Psychroserpens ponticola: one gene and its partner. The protein of the gene in region 2 interacts with the protein of the main gene of each other region in a pairwise test. Links are inferred from orthologs where the notes say so. Each region holds a gene or a part of one and is shown on either strand. Other genes may lie near its edges.

Evidence for each region.
Region 1: the proteins of rho (region 2) and nusG interact in binary tests that used the Escherichia coli proteins (3 or more experiments, as listed by UniProt). The link is inferred for Psychroserpens ponticola from one-to-one orthologs.

The regions. Positions count from the first base shown.
Region 1 is NZ_CP116221.1:2,713,203-2,717,985, forward strand. Bases 585-3,302 are described here. They hold nusG (transcription termination/antitermination protein NusG), read right to left. Parts: upstream 2,364-3,302; coding sequence 1,806-2,363; downstream 585-1,805. Other genes in these bases: rplA (50S ribosomal protein L1), read right to left, coding at 592-1,281; rplK (50S ribosomal protein L11), read right to left, coding at 1,293-1,733; secE (preprotein translocase subunit SecE), read right to left, coding at 2,391-2,582; tuf (elongation factor Tu), read right to left, coding at 2,735-3,302. Also shown: rplJ (50S ribosomal protein L10), read right to left, coding at 50-571; more of tuf, read right to left, coding at 3,303-3,922; hpf (ribosome hibernation-promoting factor, HPF/YfiA family), read right to left, coding at 4,561-4,783. UniProt on the Escherichia coli protein: Part of the processive rRNA transcription and antitermination complex (rrnTAC). The complex forms an RNA-chaperone ring around the RNA exit tunnel of RNA polymerase (RNAP).
Region 2 is NZ_CP116221.1:653,938-661,868, forward strand. The notes cover bases 2,436-5,431. They hold rho (transcription termination factor Rho), read right to left. Parts: upstream 4,788-5,431; coding sequence 3,084-4,787; downstream 2,436-3,083. Other genes in these bases: proS (proline--tRNA ligase), read left to right, coding at 2,436-2,445; rpsT (30S ribosomal protein S20), read left to right, coding at 2,688-2,942; MUN68_RS02840 (DUF4293 domain-containing protein), read left to right, coding at 5,011-5,421. In the rest of the region: MUN68_RS02815 (hypothetical protein), read right to left, coding at 1-867; more of proS, read left to right, coding at 967-2,435; MUN68_RS02845 (metallophosphoesterase family protein), read right to left, coding at 5,484-5,981; tRNA pseudouridine(38-40) synthase TruA, read left to right, coding at 6,085-6,825; MUN68_RS02855 (ABC transporter ATP-binding protein), read left to right, coding at 6,826-7,931. UniProt on the Escherichia coli protein: Facilitates transcription termination by a mechanism that involves Rho binding to the nascent RNA, activation of Rho's RNA-dependent ATPase activity, and release of the mRNA from the DNA template.

The DNA of each region.
Region 1 (4,783 bases), 2.1 Mb from region 2 along the record:
TTTAATAATTTTAATAAAATATAATTTGTTTAAGTGCGTACTTAGTTGATTATCCTTCTTTTTCGGATAATGTTTTAATAATACCTGCGATTGTTCCACCACCTGATTTAAGTGCTGAAATAACATTTTTAGCTGGTGATTGTAATAATCCAACAATCTCTCCAATCAATTCTTCTTTAGACTTGATATCTACTAACATGTCTAATTGATCATCTCCAAGGTAAACTGCTTCTTCAATAAAAGCTCCTTTAAGCAAAGGCTTTTCAGATTTTTTACGGAAATTTTTAATTACTTTGGCTGGAGCGTTTCCAGTTTCAGAGTACATTACTGAGGTATTACCTTTTAAAACTGTTGGAAGTTCTCCAAAATCTCTTTCAGAAGCTTCCATAGCTTTAGTTAATAATGTGTTTTTTACTACGCTTAATTGTACGTTTGCTTTAAAACAAGCACGACGTAGATCTGAAGTGTTACCTGCATTTAATCCTGATATATCAGCTAGATATATATTTGCATTATCTGCTAATTGAGCAGTTAACTCTTCAATTACTTGTGATTTTTCTTCTCTTGTCATAATAATAAAGATTTAACTACTTATGCGAATTTAACATCAATTGCAATACTCGGACTCATTGTACTAGACATAAAGATACTCTTCATGTATACACCTTTCGACGAGGTAGGTTTCAACTTATTTAAAGTGGTTAACAATTCCATTGCATTGTCCTGTAATTTATCAGCACTAAAAGATGCTTTACCTATAGGAGCGTGTACAATTCCTGTTTTATCAACTTTAAAATCTATTTTACCAGCTTTTACTTCAGCCACTGCTTTAGCAACATCCATAGTAACTGTTCCTGTTTTTGGATTTGGCATTAAACCTCTTGGACCTAATACTCTACCTAAAGGACCTAATTTACCCATGATAGCTGGCATAGTAACGATAACGTCAACATCTGTCCAACCACCTTTAATTTTTTCCAGGTATTCATCAAGTCCTACATAGTCAGCTCCAGCAGCTTTAGCTTCTTCCTCTTTATCAGGAGTTACTAATGCTAAAACTTTCATGTCTTTACCTGTTCCATGTGGAAGAGATACGACACCTCTCACCATTTGGTTTGCTTTACGAGGATCTACACCTAATCTAATTGCTAAATCAACTGAAGCATCAAATTTTGTATAAGTGATTTCCTTTAATAATGCCGAAGCTTCTTCGATAGAATATAATTTATTCTTATCTACTTTAGATTCAGATTCTTTTCTATTTTTTGTTATTCTTGCCATTTCAAAAATTTTTAGTTAGGTGCTTCACCACCTTTAACTGTGATTCCCATTGATCTTGCAGTACCAGCAACCATTTTCATAGCAGATTCGATTTTAAAGGCATTTAAATCTACCATCTTATCTTCTGCGATTGCTTTAACTTGATCCCAAGTAACTTTTGCTACTTTCTTTCTGTTCGGTTCTCCAGATCCTTTTTTTACTTTGGCCGCTTCTAATAATTGCACTGCCGCAGGAGGTGTTTTGATCACGAAATCAAAAGACTTATCTTTATAAACAGAAATAACAACTGGAAGAACTTTACCAGGTTTGTCCTGAGTTCTAGCGTTGAATTGCTTACAAAATTCCATGATATTAACTCCAGCAGCACCTAAAGCGGGTCCAACCGGTGGCGACGGATTCGCTGCACCTCCCCGAACTTGTAATTTAACTACTTTACCTAATTCTTTTGCCATTTTACTTATTTTAGTTTTGCACCTCTTTCATTTTGGAAGCTAAAAGACATGCTATCTATATTGTAACAATTATTATACTTTTTCAACTTGCATATAACTTAATTCTAATGGTGTTTTTCTTCCGAAAATTTTAACCATCACTTCAAGTTTACGCTTTTCTTCATTTATCTTTTCGATAGTACCATCAAATCCATTGAATGGACCATCTATAACTTTAACAGTTTCCCCTCTAGTAAAAGGAATTGCAACATTTACGTCAGCATCTACAGTTAATTCATCAACTTTACCTAACATTCTATTAACTTCGGACTGTCTTAATGGAACAGGATCTCCTCCTTTAGTTTCTCCCAAAAACCCAATAACGTTAGTTATAGATTTAATGATATGAGGAATTTCTCCACTTAAATTTGCCTGAATCATTATATAACCTGGAAAGTAAACTTTTTCCTTGTTTATTTTTTTTCCATTACGGATTTGAATTACTTTTTCAGTAGGCACTAAAACTTGATCAACAAAATCTTCTAAACCTAATCTAGAAATTTCATTTTCTATATAAGCCTTAATCTTATTCTCTTGACCACTTACAGCTCTAACTACGTACCATTTTTTATTTACACTTGTCTCAGACATTATTCTTTGCTTTTATAGTTAGTTTAGTTATATCAACTCAAAATAAGCCTTGATAACTTTACTGAAAACAGTATCAACTCCCCAAATAGCTAATGAAAAAATTATTGAAAACACAGCAACTAAAATAGTTAAACTTTGCGCTTCAGACCAAGGTGTCCAAGTCACATTGTTTTTTAATTCTTCAAAAGATTCTTTAATATAATTTATTATTCCTGCCATTTGATTTTCTATTTGCACGGGTTGAGAGACTCGAACTCCCGACACCTGGTTTTGGAGACCAGTGCTCTACCAACTGAGCTAAACCCGTAAATATAAATCAAGGCGTTCGCCTTTGACGAACACCTTAACTCATATTTATTATGATAAATATTTTAGTCTAAAATCTCAGTAACCTGTCCTGCACCAACTGTTCTACCTCCCTCACGAATTGCGAAACGTAAACCTACGTTCATTGCAATTGGTTGAATTAACTCAACAGTAATAGTAAGGTTATCTCCAGGCATTACCATTTCAACTCCATCAGGAAGTGCAATGTTACCAGTTACATCAGTTGTACGCACGTAAAACTGTGGACGATAGTTATTATGAAATGGAGTGTGACGTCCACCTTCTTCTTTTTTCAAAATATAAACCTCAGCTTTAAATTTAGAGTGTGGTGTCACTGAACCAGGTTTAGTAATTACCATACCTCTAGATATTTGAGATTTCTCAATACCTCTTAATAAAATACCAGCATTATCTCCAGCCTCTCCTCTATCAAGGATTTGACGGAACATTTCAATACCAGTAATAGTAGAGTTTAATTTCTCTGCACCCATACCAATAATCTCAACTGGATCACCTGTATTAGCAACTCCTGTTTCGATACGACCTGTAGCAACAGTTCCACGACCAGTAATAGAGAATACATCTTCTATTGGCATTAAGAATGGCTTATCCATATCACGCACTGGCTCTTCTATCCAAGCATCAACAGCTTCCATTAATTCCATTACTGTATCAACCCATTTTTGCTCACCGTTTAGTGCTCCTAAAGCTGAACCAGCAATTACAGGGCCATTATCACCATCATACTCATAGAATGATAACAAATCTCTAATTTCCATTTCTACTAATTCTAATAACTCATCATCATCAACCATATCCACTTTATTCATGAATACAACGATACGAGGAATACCTACTTGACGTCCTAAAAGGATATGCTCACGAGTTTGAGGCATTGGACCATCTGTAGCAGCTACAACTAATATTGCACCATCCATTTGAGCAGCACCAGTAACCATGTTCTTTACGTAATCGGCGTGACCTGGACAGTCAACGTGAGCGTAATGACGATTTGCTGTTGCATATTCAACGTGTGATGTATTAATTGTAATACCTCTTTCTTTCTCCTCTGGAGCATTATCAATTTGATCAAATGATAATGCATTTGATAAACCTGCATCAGCTAATACTTTAGTAATAGCAGCAGTTAAAGTTGTTTTACCGTGATCTACGTGTCCAATAGTACCAATGTTAAGGTGTGGTTTTGAACGATCGAAAGTTGCCTTTGCCATGTTTAATTTATTTAATCTTAATTTATATTAGTGTTCAATTTAATTCTATACAAAAAAAAGAGCCAATGACGAGATTTGAACTCGTGACCTCTTCCTTACCAAGGAAACGCTCTACCCCTGAGCTACACCGGCTTTAAGGTTGTGTTGATTGACATTACATCAAACCAAAAACGCTCACTCAAGATAAAGCCAAGCTAAATCTAGTTTGACTTAGAGCGAGAGACCGGGTTCGAACCGGCGACATTCAGCTTGGAAGGCTGACGCTCTACCAACTGAGCTACTCTCGCATTATTTACAACTATCTTACAAGTTGAAGGTTTCAATATTTGTGGGGAGAGCAGGATTCGAACCTGCGAAGACGTAGTCAGCAGATTTACAGTCTGCCCTCGTTGGCCGCTTGAGTATCTCCCCAATTTTAAAGAACTTTTGCTAAAATTAACCGCTGCTATTTTAGACTTTTTAGAGCCGATGGAGGGACTCGAACCCACGACCTGCTGATTACAAATCAGCTGCTCTAGCCAGCTGAGCTACATCGGCTTTTAAATAACTTTTTGGCTATAAAAAAAGCCCGCTATTTCTAACGGACTGCAAATGTAAAGATTTATTTATTTATTCAAAACATTTTTTGAAAAATTTTATCATATATGTGCTCTTAATTTTTCTTTTCGCTTTTTTAATTGCCTTTCTAATGACGAAACTGCCATATCTGTACCCTCTTCAAATGATTTACACTGCTTCTTTACAACGAAGCTATCTCCTGGCACATTTACTCTAGCTTCAAATATTTTATTTTCTTTATCACTTGTGTTTTCTACTTTTAAATAGACATCAGAATCAATAACCTTATCATAAAACATATCT
Region 2 (7,931 bases):
TGTGCTTTTGCGAACCAATGAATTAGAACCTGAGCTAGAACTATTAGTACTAGATCTTTTTACAGTAGATGTTGAATTGCTTCTTGAATTTGATTGCGTTGAAGAATTGTTGCTACTAATATAGGATTTTGATAATAAAGAAAGATTACTTGTTTTAACTGCTTTTGATCTAGGTCTAGATCTTGGTAAATCACTAGTTGCACGCTTGGTAATTGAAGCATATTTTGGACTAGTTTTTATTCTATTAAGAACTACTTGTTGATATGCAGAATGTCTTTTCTTCCTTATAGGGTTTAAAAATATCATCGTATTTCTCCAAGAATTTTCACCTCTATAATCATATAAACTATTTTCAGGTTCTCCATCCCAACCCCAATAATTCCATATTGGACCATTCCATGAATTGCTGACAGATCTCCAGTTTTTTTGATTCCAAGGAGTGTTCCAGCCTTTGTTAATCCAACCCCAAGATTGAAGTTGCTTTGAAGTCCAAGACCAATTGGTTCTTCCAAGATTATTTATTGCAAAATCTGAATAGATGTTTAAACCAATATTATCAATGGTAACATTGTTAAATCTATTCCCACGGCCTGTGTATTGATACTGTCCAAAAAGGGTGGTTCTGCTAAAGTATTTTGCAGTGTAGGTATTTAAGTCTGTAAAATATAATTCATCATAATTAAATGAGGTCTCATAGTCCTTTGCTTTATCATTAAAGTAGTTTTTATAATCATTCCCTAGTTCATTATCAGTTATTACATAGTTTGAGTTGAAATCTCTTGTGGAACTGCATGATGCTAAAATAAGGCTTAGGCCAAGTACAATAAAAAATTGAGGTTTTGTTTTTAAGTAGTTTTTTAATTCCATATCCTTTGCTTTTTATTATTAAACATTATAAAAATTAATTAGTTTTGTTAAACTAATTTCTGATTTAAAAATCACAATTTTTGTGCCAAAAAAATAAAAATGAGTAAAAATCTTACAAGTAGAGCAGAAGACTATTCAAAATGGTATAATGAATTGGTTGTAAAGGCCGATTTAGCAGAGAACTCTGCCGTACGAGGTTGTATGGTTATCAAGCCTTATGGCTATGCTATATGGGAAAAAATGCAAGCTGAGCTTGATCGAATGTTTAAAGAAACGGGGCATCAAAATGCGTATTTTCCTCTTTTTGTTCCTAAAAGTTTATTTGAAGCTGAAGAGAAAAATGCTGAAGGTTTTGCTAAAGAATGTGCAGTGGTTACACATTATAGATTACAAAATGACCCTGATAATGAGGGAAAATTGCGCGTAGATCCGGAAGCTAAATTAGAAGAAGAGTTAGTTGTTAGACCTACAAGTGAAGCAATTATATGGAATACTTATAAAGGTTGGATTCAAAGTTATAGGGATTTGCCTATTCTAATAAACCAATGGGCAAATGTTGTCAGATGGGAAATGAGAACACGTTTGTTTTTGCGTACTGCTGAATTTTTATGGCAAGAAGGTCATACAGCGCATGCAACTAAAAAGGAAGCTCTTGTAGAAGCAGAATTGATGAATAACGTTTATGCGGATTTTGCAGAAAATTTTATGGCTATTCCAGTTATTAAAGGCGTGAAAACGGAAAGTGAGCGTTTTGCAGGTGCTTTAGAAACGTATTGTATTGAAGCTTTAATGCAAGATGGTAAGGCGCTTCAAGCAGGTACATCACATTTTTTAGGTCAAAATTTTGCAAAGGCTTTTGATGTTAAATTCACTAATAATGAAGGAAAACTTGATTATGTTTGGGCTACATCTTGGGGAGTTTCAACACGTTTAATGGGAGCTTTAATAATGACGCATAGTGATGATAAAGGTTTGGTTTTGCCACCAAATTTAGCGCCTTCACAAGTGGTTATTGTTCCAATTTATAAGACTAACGAGCAATTAGAAATTATTACAGAAAAAGCTAATAGTATCATTGCAGACTTGAAAGTAAAAGGTGTTTCTTGCAAGTTTGATAGTAGAACAACTCACAGACCAGGTGCAAAGTTTGCTCAACATGAGCTTCAAGGTGTCCCTTTGAGGATTGCTATTGGGCCTAAAGATTTAGAAAACGGAACTATTGAATTGGCAAGACGTGATACTTTGACAAAGGAAATTGTTAATATGCCTGATTTAATTTCCAAAATTGACAGTTTATTAAAAACGATTCAAGAGGAATTATTCACTAAAGCGCTAAATTTTAGAGATGCACATATTACTGAAGTTGATGATTTTGAAACCTTTAAAAAGGTTTTAGTAACAAAAACTGGCTTCATATCTGCGCATTGGGATGGAACGACTGAAACTGAACTCAAGATTAAAGAATTAACAAAAGCTACAATAAGATGTATTCCTTCTGATGCGAAAAATGAAGAGGGAAAGTGCGTTTTTACTGGAGATTCTTCAAGTCGTAGAGTCTTGTTTGCTAAAGCATATTAATTTTTTTTCAAAAAAGTTTAGCTAGGTGTTGCAACATTTAAAAATAGTTGTATTTTTGCATCCGCAATGAATAATTGCACGTTCATTTGAAATGTAAGTTTATCGTCTAATAAATTATAAATTTACTATTGAATTTAAATCAAATGGCCCGTTCGTCTATCGGCTAGGACGCATGGTTTTCATCCATGTAAGAGGGGTTCGATTCCCCTACGGGCTACAATTTTTAATAAGAAAATAATACAATGGCAAATCATAAGTCAGCTTTAAAGAGAATAAGAAGTAACGAAGCAAAACGTTTAACTAATAGATATCAGCATAAAACGACTCGTAATGCTATCAAAAAATTACGTGAAATGGAAAAAGCTAAAGATGCTAATGCATTTTTACCTTCTGTTATTTCTATGGTTGATAAATTAGCTAAGAAAAATGTTATTCATAATAACAAAGCTGCTAATTTAAAGTCTAGCTTAGTGAAGCATGTTGCTACATTAAAGTAGGTTTTTCCTTAAGATTTTGAAAAAGCTTCTCCAATGAGAAGCTTTTTTTGTTTTTAAAACTTAACTTTAAAACGTATTGCAAAGTAAAAAGCCTTGATAATTAAATCAAGGCTTTTACAATATATTAATATGTTTTAAAATTTATCCGTTCATAGATACTAAAAATTCTTCATTGTTTCTAGTCTGTTTGAAACGATCATTAATGAATTCCATAGCTTCTACAGGATTCATATCTGCTAAGTATTTACGCATCACCCACATTCTTTGTATTGTAGTAGGATCTAATAAGATATCGTCACGCCTTGTACTAGAAGATGTTAAATCAATAGCTGGGAAGATTCTACGGTTAGATATTTTACGATCTAATTGTAATTCCATATTACCAGTTCCTTTAAATTCTTCAAAAATAACTTCATCCATTTTAGAACCTGTTTCTGTAAGGGCTGTTGCTATTATAGTTAATGAGCCTCCATTTTCAATATTACGTGCAGCACCAAAGAAACGTTTAGGTTTATGTAATGCATTTGCATCTACACCACCACTTAAGATTTTCCCAGAAGCTGGTTGAACAGTGTTGTATGCTCTTGCTAAACGTGTAATAGAATCTAATAAGATGACAACATCATGACCACATTCTACTAAACGTTTTGCTTTTTCTAATACAATATTTGCAATTTTAACGTGTTCATGTGCTTCTTTGTCGAAAGTTGATGCAATAACTTCACCACGAACATTACGTTGCATATCTGTTACCTCTTCAGGACGTTCATCAATTAATAAGATCATTTGATAAACTTCAGGATGATTAGCAGCAATTGCATTTGCAACATCTTTTAGAAGCATTGTTTTACCAGTTTTGGGTTGTGATACAATCATACCACGTTGTCCTTTTCCAATTGGTGAGAATAAATCCATTATTCTGGTTGAAATCGTGCTTTGCTTTTCAGCAATATTAAACTTTTCCTGAGGAAATAATGGAGTCAAGTGTTCAAAAGCTACTCGATCTCTAACAACTTCAGGTTTTTGTCCGTTTATTTTACTCACCTTTATTAATGGGAAATATTTTTCACCTTCTTTCGGAGGTCTAACATGGCCTAAAACTGTATCACCAGTTTTTAAACCAAACAAGCGAATTTGTGATTGTGATACATAAATGTCATCTGGTGATGATAAATAATTGTAATCTGATGAACGTAAAAATCCATACCCATCTTGCATGATGTCTAGGACACCTTCACTTTCTATAATAGCATCAAATTCAAAATCTGGTTCTCTGTATCGATTACGGTTGTCTTTGTTTCCGTTATTTTTATGAACATTACCATCCTTTTGACGTGGATTTGGTCTATTGCCGTCTTTTTGGCGAGGATTTGGTTTGCTGTCATCCTTTTGACGCGGATTCGGCTTATTGCCATCCTTTTGACGCGGATTCGGCTTATTATCATTACTGCTTTTAGAGCGATTATCGTTACTCTGATTGTTCTTTTGAGTATTTTTATTCTCTTTTTCAGTATTGGAATCAGTATTAGATGGTTTAGCATCTTTTTTAACATCTAATTCCATTTTTTGTTGAGACGTATTTTGTTCAGGTTTTTTCTGAACACGTTGTCTAGGTTTTCTTTCCTGAGCAGGTTTATTTTGTTGTGTAGGTTTTTTTGGTTCCGCTTTTGGAGTATCTTTTATGACTTCTTTTTTAACCACATCAGGATTAGCCGCTTGAAAATCAAGAATTTGATAAACAAGGTCTAATTTTTTTAAACTGCGGTATTTTGGAACATTTAATTTTTGAGCTATTTCCTGAAGTTCAGGAAGCTTTTTTGCTTTTAATTCGGAAATTTCGAACATGTATGTTTAATAATTAAGTTTTATAAACTGAAATTGATTTAATCCTTACTTTTCTAAAAAAAAATGTGTTTATTGGGAAAAATTTGAAAAAAATCTGAAGATTTAATAAACTGTTACACTGTTGGTAACAAATTATATATGCAATAATACAATTTTATTTTTAATAATTTAATACATCTTTTAAAAAGAAACTATTAATTTTGTGCCTCATTAATAAAAAAGAATGATTCAACGCATACAAACTGTATACCTATTATTATCTGCCGCTGTATCAGCTGGTTTAATATTTATATTGCATCTATGGACTAATAGCCAAGATGTTTCTGTATATGTAAAAGATGAATATTTGTATTTAGGTTTGTTTTTAGGATCTGCTTTATTATCTTTAATTTCGATTTTTAGTTTTAAAAATAGAAAGTTTCAATTTGTTTTGGGACGACTCAATATAATATTAAACTTTATTTTATTAGGATTTTTTGTGTATCAATTATTAATGCCACCTGGAGAGAGTAACATCTCAGAGAAAGGTGTTGGGATATTCATACCTATTTTATCTATCGTGTTGTTGGTTTTGGCCAATAAAGCCATAAAAAAGGATGAAGACCTCGTGAAATCTGTAGATAGATTGCGATAAACCCTATTATCTTAATTATTTTAGTGCGTAAACCCAAGGTGAAGATCTTGGGTTTTTTTAGTTTAATAACGTTTAGGAAATTCAATAACTTCTAAGTTATCAATAGAGTTCCTGTCTATTGTAAATCTTAGCATAGTTCTTACTTTATGAAAACCATGTTTGCCTACTGCTCCAGGATTCATATGAATTAAATTATAACGTTTGTCAGGCATCACTTTTAATATGTGTGAATGTCCACTGATAAAAATTCGTGGAGGATTTTCTTTAATAAGATCTCTAGTTCTCAAATTGTATTTTGGAGGATAACCACCAATATGAGTCATCCAAACATCTACACCCTCACACATAAACCGATTGTTTTCAGGGAATTCAAGTCTAGCTTTTGCGTCATCAATATTTCCGTAGACAGCACGTAAGGGTTTTAGTTTTTTAATAGTATCACACACTTTTAAATCACCAATATCTCCAGCATGCCAAACTTCATCAGCTTGTTTGACGTATTTTAATATATCATCGTCGATGTAACTATGTGTGTCAGAAAGTAAAAGGATTTTGGTCATAAATGTCTTCCGCTAAAATGCAGAAATCTTTTAATTATGTTAATCTAAGATGAATACAGTTAAAACTATTTATCTTTGTGCTTTTACAAAAATACAGGTTTACTTGAGATATTTTATCGAATTATCATATAATGGAAAAGCATATCATGGATGGCAAATTCAACCTAATGCTATAACTGTTCAAGAAGTCTTAGAAAATGCGCTTTCTAAAGTGTTACGATCTAATATTTCTGTAATGGGAGCTGGTAGAACTGATGCTGGTGTGCATGCCTCGCAAATGTTTGCCCATTTTGATTTGAATAAATTAATTGAAGATAATTTGGTTTTTAAATTGAATTCTATTTTGCCAAATGATATCGCAATTCACAATATCATTCAAGCTCACGATGAAGCACATACACGTTTTGATGCGTTAAGTAGAACTTATATCTATAAGATTTCGCAAAAAAAAAATGTGTTTAATTTTGATTTTGTGTATGCACTTCAAAATCAATTAAATTTAGCTTCGATGAATGAAGCTTGTGATATTCTATTGAAGTATGAAGATTTTCAATGTTTTTCTAAAGTGCATACAGATGTAAAAACGTATAATTGTAATATAATGTCTGCGCATTGGCAATGTGAAAATGATCAGGTTCTTTTTACAATAAAGGCTGACCGATTTTTAAGAAATATGGTTCGAGCAATTGTTGGCACCATGATAAATATTGGTTTAGGAAAGATGAATGCAGCTGAATTGCATAATATTATTAAATCAAAAGATAGAGGAGAAGCTGGTTTTTCAGTTCCAGCACATGGCTTATATTTGACAAAAATTGAATACCCAAATACGATATATAGTTAGATGGCAGACGATAATAAAAAAGTTTTTGATGTATCGCTATTCAAGCGATTATTACAATATATAAAGCCATACAAGTTGGTGTTTTTTATATCTTTAGTTTGTGTCGTTGGTCTTGCTGTTTTTGGAGTTTTAAGACCTTTAGTGCTACAAAAAGCTATTGATGATCATGTCATATTAAAGGAATACGAAGGTTTTCTCTTTTATATTATTGCTATGCTAGTTTTGCTTGTTCTAGAGGTAACTAGTCAATTATTATTTATTTATTATGCAAGTTGGTTAGGGCAGTCAGTAGTGAAAGATATTAGAATAAAACTTTATGAACATGTTCTTGGATTTAGAATGAAGTATTATGATAAATCTTCAGTTGGTGTGCTTATTACCAGAACAGTCACAGATATGGAACGTATCGCAGATATTTTTGGACAAGGTTTATTCATGATATTTAGTGACTTGCTTAAGATGTTGGTCGTAGCTGGAGGAATGTTCTATTTAAATTGGAAATTAAGTTTAATTGCTTTTGTAACCATGCCAATTGTCTTATTTGCAACGAAAATTTTTCAGAGATATATGAAACGTGCTTTTGAAGAAGTGCGTACAGAAGTATCTAATTTAAATTCATTTGTGCAAGAGCGTGTTACGGGAATGAAAATCCTTCAGTTATTTACGCGTGAAGAAACTGAATACAAAAAGTTTAAAGAAATAAACGAACGTCATAAGAAAGGTTGGTTAAAAACAGTGTGGTATAATTCAGTGTTTTTTCCAATTGCTGATTTATTATCTTCTATAACCTTAGGTGCTATCATTTGGGTTGGTGGATATATGGCTGTTTTTAATACAACAGCGTCAATTGGTGACCTAACAGCTTTCATCATGTTTGTGCCTATGTTATTCAGACCGTTAAACCAAATTGCCAATAAATTTAATACGCTTCAAATGGGAATGGTCGCTGCAGATCGAGTGTTTAAAGTGTTGGATACCAAGTCTCAAATTGATGATTCGGGTAGTACTATAGCTTCCGAATTTAAAGGTAATCTTACATTTAAAGACGTTCACTTTTCTTATGTAGATGATGAAGAAGTTTTAAAAGGGATTTCATTAGAAGTTAA